3 regions of the Cupriavidus sp. SHE genome follow, and region 2 is predicted to be linked to each of the others. Evidence: predicted binding sites of a transcription regulator. Region 2 holds the regulator's gene; each other region holds the start of a gene.
What was found. Region 2 encodes FNR, which switches genes on or off when oxygen is low (the NO sensors DNR and NnrR bind a similar motif). Its sites were predicted from a motif close to TTGATNNNNATCAA; they were not measured.

Region 1: the regulator FNR is predicted to act here: its motif matches at 2,206-2,219, upstream of RN01_RS02075 (universal stress protein).
Region 3: the regulator FNR is predicted to act here: its motif matches at 1,337-1,350, upstream of RN01_RS20355 (fatty acid desaturase).

What each region holds. Positions count from the first base shown of each region.
Region 1 is NZ_JWMB01000005.1:79,516-83,785, forward strand. Features, by position in the region: gene RN01_RS02065 (MBL fold metallo-hydrolase RNA specificity domain-containing protein) at 1-1,176, shown strand, start outside; gene RN01_RS02070 (universal stress protein) at 1,240-2,088, opposite strand; gene RN01_RS02075 (universal stress protein) at 2,287-2,739, shown strand; gene RN01_RS02080 (response regulator transcription factor) at 2,770-3,414, opposite strand; gene RN01_RS02085 (PAS domain-containing sensor histidine kinase) at 3,411-4,270, opposite strand, start outside.
Region 2 is NZ_JWMB01000025.1:119,818-124,087, reverse strand. Features, by position in the region: gene rluB (23S rRNA pseudouridine(2605) synthase RluB) at 1-122, opposite strand, end outside; gene scpB (SMC-Scp complex subunit ScpB) at 151-1,059, opposite strand; gene RN01_RS14155 (sulfite exporter TauE/SafE family protein) at 1,610-2,377, opposite strand; gene fnr (fumarate/nitrate reduction transcriptional regulator Fnr) at 2,463-3,188, shown strand; gene RN01_RS14145 (hypothetical protein) at 3,272-3,517, opposite strand; gene RN01_RS14140 (membrane protein) at 3,514-3,750, opposite strand; gene ccoG (cytochrome c oxidase accessory protein CcoG) at 3,764-4,270, opposite strand, start outside.
Region 3 is NZ_JWMB01000042.1:18,326-22,595, reverse strand. Features, by position in the region: gene RN01_RS20355 (fatty acid desaturase) at 63-1,244, opposite strand; gene guaD (guanine deaminase) at 1,455-2,789, opposite strand; gene RN01_RS20345 (adenosine deaminase) at 2,873-3,937, opposite strand; gene xdhC (xanthine dehydrogenase accessory protein XdhC) at 3,982-4,270, opposite strand, start outside.

The DNA.
Region 1 (4,270 bases), on a different contig from region 2:
GCGCATATCGACCACAGCGGCTATCTGCCCCTGCTGGTGAAACGCGGTTACAAGGGGCGCGTGCACTGTACGACGGGAACCGCGGAGCTTTGCGGCCTGCTGCTGCCGGACAGCGCCCATCTGGCGGAAGAAGACGCCAACTATGCCAACCGCAAGGGGTATTCGCGTCATCAACCGGCGCTGCCGCTCTATACCGTGGCGGATGCCATGCATGCGCTGGAACATCTGAAGCCTGCGCCTTACAGCAAGCGGGTGACAATCGCACGCGGTGTGGAAGCGGAGTTTCATCGCGCGGGCCATATTCTTGGCTCGTCCAGCGTGACGATCCATGCCAAGGGCCGGCGCATCCTGTTCTCCGGCGACCTCGGCCCGCAGGACGACATGCTGATGCGGCCGCCGGAGCCGCCCACCGCGGCGGATTACCTCATAGTGGAATCGACTTACGGTGACCGCCTGCATCCAGAGGGCGATCCCATCGAGCTGCTGGCCGATATCATCCGCAAGACCGTTGCCCGGGGCGGCAGCGTGATCATTCCCGTCTTTGCGGTTGGCCGCGCCCAGTTGCTGCTGTATTGCCTCTACCGGCTGCGCCAGCGACGGCGCTTTCCCGATGTGCCCATCTATCTGAACAGCCCGATGGCCATCGAAGCCACGCGGATTCTCACCGAGCACACGGACGAACTGCGCATCGACCCCGAAACGTGCGCGGCTGCTTGTTCGGTGGCGATTCCGACCCGGAGCATGGAGGAGTCGATCCGCATCAACCGGGTGGATCAGCCGAAAATCATCCTGGCCGGTAGCGGAATGCTGACGGGCGGGCGCGTGGTGCATCACCTTGAATCGTTCGGGCAGGACCCGCGCAGCACTTTCCTGCTGGTGGGGTTCCAGGCGGCGGGAACGCGGGGGGCGGCGCTGGCGTCCGGCCAGCGCACATTGCGTATGCACGGGCGCGAAGTCGAACTGCGTGCTTCAGTCGAACAGATTCGCCATTTTTCGGCACATGCCGATGCGGATGGGCTGATGGACTGGATGAGTGCCATCGGGACGCCGCCACGGCAGACGTTCATCGTGCATGGCGAGCCCGGTGCCGCCGATGCGCTACGCCAGCGCATCGAGCATTCGCTGCGCTGGGGTGTCACGATGCCCGAGTACCGGGGTATCTATAGGCTCGACTAGGCGCCCGACTAAGCGCTCGACTGAGCGCTCGACTGAGCGCCCGAGCAAGGGGTGTCGGCGCGGCTAGTAGGAAAAGAGGGTGGGAATCGTGGCGTGGCGCAGCACGGTGTCCGTCACGCCACCCAGCAGTTCCTCGCGCAGCAGTCCCCGTCCATATGCGCCACAGACCAGCAGGTCGGCCCGGCGCTGGCCGGCGATGGCAAGCAGTGACTCGCCAATATCGGCCGATCGTTCCAGCACCATCTCGACCATGCTCGCGTGCACGCCATGCCGAGCCAGCCAGTTTGCCGCGTAGGCGGGTGGGGAGAGTTCGGCCTTGCGGCGCGCGTGCGGAGGAATGCACGACACCACGTCGACCTGGGTGGCACGCTTGAGCAACGGCAACGCGTCATGCAGCGCACGCGCGGATTCGCGGGTACCGTTCCAGGCCACCACGATCGAGCCATAGGGGAAGGTGGAGGCGTATGGCAGCGGCCCTTGAGGAATGACCAGCACCGGGCGGCCACTCGAAAGAATGGCCGTCTCGACGAAGTGCCGGGCTACTTCGCTGTCGGTGTTCGATCGATTCGGCTGGCCGACGATCAGCAGGTCGGCCAGCCGGCCTTCGCACTGGATGGCGTCGGTGGGCGCGCCCTCGCCGACGCGCCAGTCAACGGCAAACGTCGCGGCTTCGGTGGCGATGTCGAAGGCTTCCCGGGCGGTTTCACATGCGGCGCCAAGATCCGGCTCGTAGGCCTGGCGCTCGCGGCGGCCGTCCGCGGTGCGATAGACCCACGCTGGCTCGTCCGCGCTCAGCGAGAGCAGGCCGATCAGCGTGGCGTTGAACGATCCGGCCAGCGCCACGGCATGACAGAGCCGGGCCTCCACTGATTGCGAGGCATCGACGTGGACCATGATCGCCGAGATGTCCATGTGGTCTCCTGAAAAAGCAAGGCGCTTCGGCGCCATTTGGGTCTCAAATGTATGCGTGATGTGCCGCGTATGGTTGCGACAGATCAAGAGCGCCTGATTCGGTCGGCTCGGGTCATCTTGCGATACATCAACCATGGAGCCTTGGCACGTCCTATGCTGGGTCAGTGAGGGCAGGTGGCCCGGACTGAGGAGACCGATATGTATGAACGCATCCTGGTTGCCGTGGATGGCAGCCCGTCTTCCGACCTGGCCATTGCGCAGGCGGCCGGGCTGGCCAAGGGCATGGGCGCGGAGGTGAAGGTCCTGTTCGTGGTGGACGAGGGCGAAGTGTTCCTTGAGGCAGGTTTCGTCAATCCGCAGGACATCCTGAATGGGCTGACGGACTTCGGCAGGAAGGCCCTGGCTGCCGCCGCTCACCGTCTCCAGGACGCTGGCGTGCGGTTTCAAACCGAACTGGCAGAGAAGTCGGTGGTGCCGGGTGACATCGCCGGCGCGATCGTCGGCTATGCCGACCGCTGGCCAGCCGATGTGATCGTGATGGGTACACGCGGCCGACGCGGTGTGCGCCGCATGATCATGGGTAGCGTCTCTGAAGGTGTGGTGGCCAAGACCAGCAAGCCGGTGCTGCTGATTCGCGGCGAGTCGGCCTGAACGACGGGGCTCTGGCTGGCGACCGCGACGCTATAGCTTGTCTTCGTCGCCGAACAGCCTTGCCTCGATCGCATAGCGGACCAGCGCGGCGTCGCTGCGAAGCTGGAGCTTTTCCATCAGGCGCATCTTGTAGGTGCTGACCGTCTTGGCGCTGACGCACAGCGCGGCGGCGATCTGCGTGAGCGACTCGCCATCGACGATGCGCCGGAATACCTCGAGTTCACGATCCGACAGGCCTTCGTGCGGCGCATCGGGCTTTTCCTGCAGGCCCAGCGCCAGCTTTTCGGCCATGGCGGGGCTGACGTAGGTGCCGCCCGCGGCCACCTTCCTGAGCGCCTCCACCAACTCCGTCGCCGCGCTTTCCTTGGTCAGGTAGCCGGCCGCGCCGGCACGGAAGGCGCGGACCACATACTGCTCCTCCGCGTGCATCGTCAGCACGAGGATTCGTAGTGCAGGATGATCGGCCCGCAGCTGCCGGATCAGTTCCAGCCCGTTCCGGCCGGGCATCGACAGGTCCAGCAGGATGACATGCGGCGACAGCTCGCGCACGAGTTGCGGCACCTCGGTGCCGCGGGCTGCTTCGCCAACCACCTCGAAGTCGCTGGTGCGTTCGAGGATATGGCGCAATCCGTTGCGCACCACAGTGTGATCGTCTGCAATGATCACGCGAATCATGCCTGGGTCTCCTTGCAATCCGGATGACCCGGAAACGTGACGACGAGTTCGAAGCCCTCACCGGGCGAATGTTCGATGGACACCGTGCCACCCAGCAGGCGTGCCCGTTCCCGGATGCCAAGCAGGCCAAACGAGCGTCGCGCGCCATCCTTCGGCTGGCCGTTCCAGCCGCGCCCGTTATCGAGCACGCGCAGCACGTACTGGTCGTGATCGTGGTTCTGGTTCTGGTGGGTCAGCGTCACCCAGGCCTCGCTGGCGTCCGCATGATGCACGACGTTGTTGAGCGCCTCCTGGACGATCCGGAACACAGCGGTGGCGGCTTGTTCGGTGACGTCGATTTCCTCGGGGGTCCGCGTGCTCACCGGAATCGCGTAGCGCCGGCTGAAATCCTTGGCCAGCCAGTCCAGCGCGGCAGCGAGGCCCAGTTCATCGAGCAATGCCGGGCGCAGATCGGAAGAAATCCTGCGCACGGCGGCGATGGTTTCGTCGATGACGGTGTGCATGGCGCTGACCTGTTCGAGCGCGCGCACGGCGCCGCAGTCGGCACGCAAGTCGGTCTCCAGCATCACCAGATCCATTTTTAGCGCGCTCAGGCGCTGGCCCAGATCGTCGTGAAGCTCACGCGCGACGCGCCGGCTTTCGTCCTCGCGCGCGGCCAGGATGCTGTCCGACAGCGCCTGGAGTTCCTCGCGGGACCGCTGCAGCGCTGCCTCGGCACGCACGCGGGCGGTGACGTCTCGCAGCATGACCGTGAAAAGCTTGTGTCCGGCACCATCGGAGGTCTGCGAGATCGACGCTTCGATCGGGAATTCGGTTCCGTCCTGACGCAGGGCGTGCAGCGTGAGCTGGCGCCCCA
Region 2 (4,270 bases):
CGCAGGCCGCGGCGCAGCCCCTTGCGGCGGGGCGCGCCTTCGGCGCCGTTACCCTCGGGGGCAGCGCCGGTGTCGCCCGGCACGTCCGGCTGGCGGACGTCTTGGTCAGCGGAATCAGACAAAGTATTCACTATCGATGTTGCATGTTGTTCAGTTGGACACACGCTCGTCGTCGTCCTCGGTCGTCAGCGGCATATCACCGTCGCGAGCCGGAACTGCGGCGTCTTCCTGCGAGGAAGACTCTGTGTCCACATGGAATCCGTTGGCCTGGGCCACCGGCGCGTCATCGTCATGCCCATCACCCTCGGGCAACTGCGCGACGCTGTCGTTCTGTTCGTTTTCATTGCCGGCGGCATCGCTCGCGCCACCGGACAGATCTTCGGATTGCGGCTCGACCGACAACGACTCAACTGCCGGCTCGCCCGCCTCAGCCACCTCAACGGCAGCCTCCGAAAAGGCCTCCTCGTCACCAGCAGGCGGATTCGCCGTCGCGACCGCCTCGAAATCGATGGCCTGCTGATCCAGCAGAGCCGCCTGGGCCTGGGCCTGGGCATCCTCGAGCGGCGGTAACTCATCCAGCGAGCGCAGACCGAGGTCATCCAGAAATGCCTTGGTCGTTGCGTACAACGCGGGGCGGCCAGGCACGTCCCTGTGACCGATGACTTCGATCCAGTCCCGGTCCTCAAGCTTCTTGACCACTTCCGTGCTGACCGTCACGCCCCGGATCTCTTCGATGTCACCGCGCGTCACCGGCTGCCGATACGCGATGATCGCTAGCGTTTCCATCACGGCACGCGAGTACTTCGGCGGCTTCTCCGGATTGAGCCGGTCAAGAAACTCGCGCATCTCGGGACGGCTCTGGAACCGCCAGCCGCTGGCCAGGGCCACGAGCTCTACCCCGCGCTGCTGCCAGTCGTTGCGCAGCTCTTCGAGCAGAACCCGGATGGTGTCGGCACCGACGTCGTCGGCGAACAACCGTCGCAGATCACCAACGCGCAACGGCTCCTGCGCACAGATCAGCGCGGTCTCGAGGACGATCTTCGCCTCTTGGGTATTCATGTGATTGTGTGCAGCCTGTCTTTGCACCTGCTTCTGGACGAATCCTGAAGCACTGGAGATTGCAGATACAGCGAGGCCTGAGCCACCGCCATCTCATCGCGCAGCTAACTCGCAGCTTTTCGCAGCGCAGCCGTGCACCTCATTTTCTTTGCATCGAATTGCCGGGTCGTTCCGGCAGGAGATCGTCCGGGGCTGACAGACTGCGCCAGTCAACGGACCTCTTGCGTCGCACCCTCTCCCTTTTGGGGTGGACATTCACCTGGACAATCAGATCGCCAAGGCGGCAAGAAACAATCGATATCGGCCCAGGCAACTTCGCCTGGCACCGGCGCCACCTCTCCACACAGCCCCATCGGACTTTGGAACCAGATCTTCTGAACCGGATGAACTGTGGGGACGATCCTGGCAAGCCAGACCTGCCCAGACCCCCTGGGCACACACCCCAGATCGGGAATGCAGCCCCGGCGACGCCACGAGCGCATCGGAGCGCGATACCGTGGTTTCGCGATTGTATGGCATTCCAGCCCCGCCCTGCAACCAGCAAAAAAGTCTAGAACACGACGCAGAAGCCGTGATTGGCCAACGTATCGGGCAGCCAGACGGCGCGTGCGACACCCAGCGCCCCAAAACTGATCACAATAAGCGCGGCGCCCACTCGCACGCTGGGGCGGCGCGACAGTTGCCGCAGGTAGCCCGACAAACCCGAGATCACCAGCAGGTTCGGCAGCGTCCCGATGCCAAAGGCCGTCATGACAAGTGCCCCAGACGGCGCATTACCAGCCAACAGGGCGAGCGCGAGTGCGCCATACACCATACCGCAAGGCACCAGCCCCCAGGCCAGCCCCATCCCATAGCGCCGCATGATGGGCGCGTGCCGACGCAAGCGTAGCGGCATCTGCATACCCAGCGACGCGACGCCCTGAACGACATATGAGGCCGCCCGCGCCGCCAACCGCTCGAGCCATGTTGCCCGCATGACGCGGCCGCGCAACAACCACACCCCGGTCAGAACGAGCAACAGGCTGCCTGCACCGTAGAGCCAGCGCTGCACTGGCAGGTAGTCCTGCTTCCAGACTGTCGCGCCCACCGCCCCCATCAGCGCCCCAAGCAGCACATAGGTCGTGAGACGCCCGGCGTGCATGACCAGCAGTTCCAGCCACCAGTGAAACCGCGAGCGATGCACGACGTTAACGACCGCGACAGCGCCCCCGGACTGCCGTTGCTCGACAGCAATGGCAATTCCTCCACACATGGCTGCGCAATGCACGCCGCCAAGCAATGCAAGTGTAAAGACACTGAAAAGCACACCAAATGGCAACTGTTCCTCGCTTCTGCGTCACATCAAGCTGTAAAATGCCTGCATCGCGCCTCCATCGCAAGCGCATTCATGCGAGCACCATCAATTGCTTACCTCCATTCCCGTCACCGAGATGTCTCCGCGTTGCTCCACTTGCGCCATGGGCCAGCTTTGCCTTCCCGTGGGCATGTCGCAACAGGACCTCGCAAAGATGGACACGCTCGTACAGGAACGCGTTCGTGTTCACAAGGGCGAAACGCTCTATCGCATGGGCGAACCGCTTACCGCAGTCTATGCGATCCGCTTTGGCACATTGAAGACCCACGTGACCATGGAGGACGGACGCACGCAAATCACCGGCTTCCATTTGCCCGGTGAAGTCGTCGGGCTCGACGGCCTCGGCGAGATGCAGCATGCGTCCGATGCCACCGCGCTCGAGGACACCGAGGTCTGCGTCGTACGATTTGATGACCTGCAATCGCTGTCCGGCACCTTGCCTTCTCTCCAGCAGCAGTTCCTGCGACTGATGAGCAAGGAAATCTCGCAGGACCAGATCATGCTGATCACTCTTGGCTCGATGCGTGCCGAAGAGCGCCTGGCAGCATTTCTCGTCAACATGTCGGAGCGCCTGTCGATGCGCGGCTACTCGTCGAGCGAGTTCGTGCTGCGGATGAGCCGCGAAGAAATCGGCAGCTACCTTGGCCTCAAGCTCGAAACCGTGAGTCGGCTCTTCTCTCGATTCGCCGAAGCCGGCCTGATTCAGATTCGCCAACGACACGTGAAACTCGTGGACATGGAAGGCATCAGGCAGGTCTATAGCCGAAACTGCTAACGAACCTCCTAGCCTGGAAAACGGCCGCACCGGGAACTCAGCGCCCGGTGCGGCCGTTTTGCTTTCTACCTGCACTCGATCCATTACTCGAGTTCGTCGGTCTCCTCGAGCTTGGTTGGCATGGTGTATAGCGTCAGCCCGCTGGACAACGCGCAAAACAACCACGCCACCAGGAAGCCAATCGTGTAGACCGCCTCACGAGACGCTTCCACCTGGTGCCCGAAGAACGTGAGATCGCCCGGATCAACGACCGAAAATACGGTGGCGGTGGCCGCTCCGCCCATCAGAAACGCCGGCCAAAGTACCCACATCAGCCAGCGGAGTCTCATGGGCGCCTCGCAGCCGGCGACGCCACATGCTCCGCCCCCGTTTTCTCTACGACCAGGCCATGACGCTCCACGCCGGAAACCGGCAAATCCGGATGCGTGTTGGCGAGCCAGATGGTCACGCCGCAGCCAATAATTGCAAGCAACGGACCGCTCATCAAAAGCCACGGCCACGGTTCCCTGTACCAGGGCTTGGACTGTTGGGATGTCATTGCGCTCTCCTTGTTTGCTGCCATTTCACCCTCAGCATCACAGATTGCGGGGAACAATGAAACTCGTGGATTGCCTGATATGCGCGTCTCGGCCGTCCTCGCCCTCCGCCGTCACCGTTACGTTGATCTTATGCGTGCCTTCCTTGGCATCGTCGATCGGCACGCGAATGCGAATCGGCAACAACCGGTTGGACGTTGGCTGCATGGCCTCGGCGGACTTATCATACTCGACCGTCAGTCCAGTCAGGTCATCGCCTTCAGCCTCCACGCGAATCCGCATCGGCGCTTCCGTGGTGTTGATCACCTGGAGCCGATAGACGTTCTCGATCCAGCGACCCTCCACTTCCCGGCCCAGCGCGCCGCGATCCCGAATGATGTCGACCTTGATCGGCGAGCGCACTGCCAGCGACGCGACGAAGCCCGCCGCCAGAACCAACCAGATCAGCGTATAGATGATCGTGCGTGGTCGCAGCAGCCGCTTGCGCGCGTCGGATGTCGACAGGGACTTGCGCATCGCATTTTCCGACGTGTATCGGATCAGTCC
Region 3 (4,270 bases), on a different contig from region 2:
ACCCGTCTCGCTGTTTCTGTCAATGCAAGGGAGTCTCGCTAATTCTGCGATTCCCGATGTGCTCAGACCGGAGTCGGAGCGTTTTCGCTGGTTTGGCGACCGCGGAAATCCGTCCAGCACAGCGCCTTGAAGTCGTAGAGCTTGCAGCGGCGGGCTGTATGGAAATACCAGCGCCACGAGAACTTCTCGATGATGATGCGACCCGGCAGTGCGTGCTCGAGCAGAGCCTGGGCGCGCTTGAGCTGGTACAGCGGGATGCTCATGTCCACGTGGTGGGCCGTGTGCTCCATGATGTGATGCAGGGCCGCGCCGATGCCGAAGTTGAAGCGCAGATGCACGGTCGTCGACACGAAAGGCTGGGCCTTCGCCCACATGGCCTTGGTGTCGTACCACGCCACGCTGGTATGCGTATGGTGGACGTACAGCACGAAGCCAACGGTGGCGTTCCAGATCAGGAAGGGCAGCACGAAGCCGGTGCCGACCAGCAACAGCGGGGATTGCCCGGTGGCCACGGCCAGCCATACCAGCGCGCCGATCCAGAGTGCGCCGAAAGCTGCCACGAGCGCGCAGTCCCACATGAAGATCGGGCGACGGGTCGCCATCTGGCGCTTGCTGGGGAAGAACAGCTTGAACCACCAGATCTCGATCAGGTAGTAAAGGCCGGCGCCAAGGCCGTTGCGGTAGATGCGCTCCAGAATCCGGCGGCTGCGCGGCAGCGCGCGGAATTCCTCGAGCGAGTAGGGCGCCCAGACGAAGTCGAAGCCCTTCAGGTTTGTGTATCCATGATGGACGACGTTATGGCCGACTTCCCAGAGGCTGTAAGGCGTGAGCGAAGGCAGGAACGTGAGACGACCCAGCCACTTGTTCAGGCCACGACGGTCGGTCAGGCTCTGGTGGCAGGCGTCGTGGCCGATGATGAACAGGCGCGCGATGATCAGTCCGGCCAGCACGCCGAGCCCAACCTTGGCCCACCAGGGTGATGCCAGGACCACGCCGGCCAGTACGGCAGCGAACAGCGCGTAATCGAACGCGAACAGAAGCAGCGCGCGCGCGGTGCTGCGGCCGCCGAGGGGAATCAGCCAGCTGCGGATCGTCTTGCGGTTCGGAAACGGGGCCTCGAAGGCGATTGGCTCCGGCAGGGGGATGTTCTTGGCCGGGCGTTTGGGGCGGTTCGTGCCGTGGTTCGGCGCTTGCGAGATCGCGTCGGCGTCGGCCGGCGAGAGGGTGTCAGATGGGGCAGTCATCAAAGGTCTGGCGAGTCGGTATGCATGTGCGTCTGCCCGGATGGGCGGACTTTATATGCGTGACAGGCTAGAAGGCTTTGATGACCGTTGTGTTGATTATGGTCAATGCTCCGCGAGGGCGGATTCGCATTGAGACCAAAAAAGCACATCGGCGGACCATGTTTGGGTGGAATCGGCCGATCCACACAAATATGCCCCGCCTACGTCCGATCAGGCGGCGACCGGGCTGGTGGCCTCGCCCATGATGTAGACGTTCTCGATGACCCGGTCGTCGCCAAGCATCGCGAACGCGAACAACTGCTCTTCAAGCGTTTCCGAGCGGCTGCTGCGGCGGGAAATCAGCGGCGTGGCGTCCGGGTCCAGCACGACGAAGTCGGCCTCGCAGCCCACCTCGAAGCTGCCGATCCGGTCCTGCCAGCCCAGCGCCTCGGCGGCAGCGCGCGTGGCCAGGTAGAACATGCGTAGTGCGGTCAGGTGGTAACCGCCCATCCGCGCCACCTTGTGCGCCGCGTTCATGGTGCGGAACATCGAGAACGACGTGCCGCCGCCAACGTCAGTCGCCAGCGTGACGTTCAGGCGATTCGCATCCGACTGGTGGAAGTCGTAGAAGCCGCTGCCCAGGAACAGGTTCGACGTGGGGCAGTGCGCCACGGCCGCGCCGCTGTCGGCCAGACGGCGGCGGTCATCCTGGTCGAGGTAGATCGCGTGGCCGTAGAACGCGCCCGGGCGCAGAAGGTTGTAGCGGTCGTACACGTCCAGGTAGCTGCGCGCATCGGGGAACAGCTCGGCCACCCATTTCACCTCGTCGCGGTTCTCCGCCACGTGGGTCTGGATGAAGACGTCGCTGTGGGCCTTCGCCAACTCGCCGCAGGCTTCCAGCTGAGCCTCGGTGGAAGTCGGTGCGAAGCGCGGCGTGATCGCGTAGGCCAGGCGATCGACGTTGTGCCATTTCGAGATCAGGTCGGCCGATTCACGCGCGCCGCTCTCGGCCGTGTCGCGCAGGAAGTCCGGGCAGTTGCGATCCATCAGCACCTTGCCCGTGATCATGCGCATGTGGCGTTGCTGGCTGGCGGCGAACAGTGCGTCGGCCGATGCCGCGTGCACGGTGCTCCAGACCATTGCGGTGGTCGTGCCGTTGCGCAGCAGTTCGTCGGTGAAGAAATCGGCGACGGCCCGCGCGTAGGCGGGGTCGCTGAAGCGGCGCTCCTCGGGGAACGTGTACGTGTCCAGCCAGTGCAGCAGGCCCGGCGACGGCGACGCGATGATGTCGGTCTGCGGGTAGTGGATGTGCGTGTCGATGAACCCGGGCACGATCAACTTGCCGCGATGGTCGACGACTTCGGCGCCTTGCGGGATATCGCGTGACAGGTCCGCGTAATTGCCGACTGCGGCGATGCGGCCGGCCTTCACGATCATGACGCCGTCTTCCCAATACTGATAGGCGTCGTCATGAAACTGCGGGTCACGCAGGAAGTGCAGAATGCGGCCGCGGATTGCGCGGGTCACGGCGTTGTCGGCGCCAGATGCAGGGGAAGTCGTCGTCATCTTCATGTCTTCGGGGCGGCCGGTGCCTCGCCCGTTCGGTATTGCAACGGGCGAAGCATCCAGCGTTCTTGGAATGCGCCCGGTCAGGTCGTGGCTGTCACGTTGGCCGTCGCGGGCGGGGATGCGGGCGTGGCCGACCAGAAGTGGTCGACTTCAGCCAGGAATTCGGCCTTCTGCACGTCCGGCAGGAAGGCCGCTTCAAAACTGTTGCGGGCGAGCTTGTGGGCATCGGCCGCATCGAGCGGAAGTGCGTCGAACGATGCCTCCCAGTTCGCGTTCATATAGCCGCCAAAATAGGCGGGGTCGTCCGAATGGAGCGTCACGGCCACACCGGCGTCGAGCAGACGCTTCATCGGGTGATCGCGCAGGTCGGGGTGGACCATCAGCTTCTGGTTCGACAGCGGGCAAACGGTCAGCGCCACGCGTTCACGTGCCAGGCGCTGCACCAGCGCCTCGTCCTCGATCGCGCGCACGCCGTGGTCGATCCGCTCGACCTTGAGGATGTCCAGTGCATCGGTCACGTACTGCGGCGGGCCTTCCTCGCCGGCGTGCGCCACCAGATGCAGGCCGAGTTCCTTCGCGCGGGCAAACACACGCGCGAACTTCTCGGGTGGGTTGCCGCGTTCCGAGGAATCCAGCCCCACGCCGACAAAGCGGTCGCGGTAGGGCAGCGCCGCCTCCAGCGTGGCCAGCGCATCCTCCTCGGACAGGTGGCGCAGGAAGCAGAGGATCATGCTGCTCGAAAAATCGTACTCGGTGCGTGCCTGAGCCAGTGCGTCGGCGATGCCGTCGATCACCGTGCCCATCGGCACGCCACGCGCGGTATGGGTCTGCGGGTCGAAGAAGATCTCGGCATGGCGGACGTTGTCGGCGGCGGCGCGCTTGACGTAGTCCATCGTCATGTCGAAGAAATCTTCTTCGGTCAGCAGCACGCTGGCGCCGGCGTAGTAGATGTCCAGAAACGATTGCAGGTCCGTGAAGGCGTACGCGGCGCGTAGCGCTTCCACGTCCGGATAGGCCAGCTTGACGTTGTTGCGCTGGGCCAGCCTGAAGATGCGCTCGGGTTCGAGCGTGCCTTCGATATGCACGTGCAGTTCGGCCTTGGGAGTGCGGCGGATCTTGTCCGCCAGCGCGGCATCGATGGTCATGGGGCCTCTTGTCTTATGGCGGCAGCCGGATCACGGCTGCCCGGTTACGGATGCACCGCCTCCCGCCGGCTGGCGGCCAGCGCGGCTGCGCGCTGGTCGCGGACCTGGAGCAGTTGGGCGACGATGGCTACCGCAATCATAGCCGGTGCCTTGTCCGTGATGCCGGAGACCCCCATGGGACATGTCATTTCCGGAAAGCGCGCGGCGTCGATGCCGTGCTCGGCCATCCGGTGTTCGAACTTCGCGCGCTTGGTCTTCGAGCCGATCAGGCCGAAGTAAGCGAAATCGGTGCGGCGGAAGATCCGCTCGCAGAGGGTCTGGTCCAGCGCATGG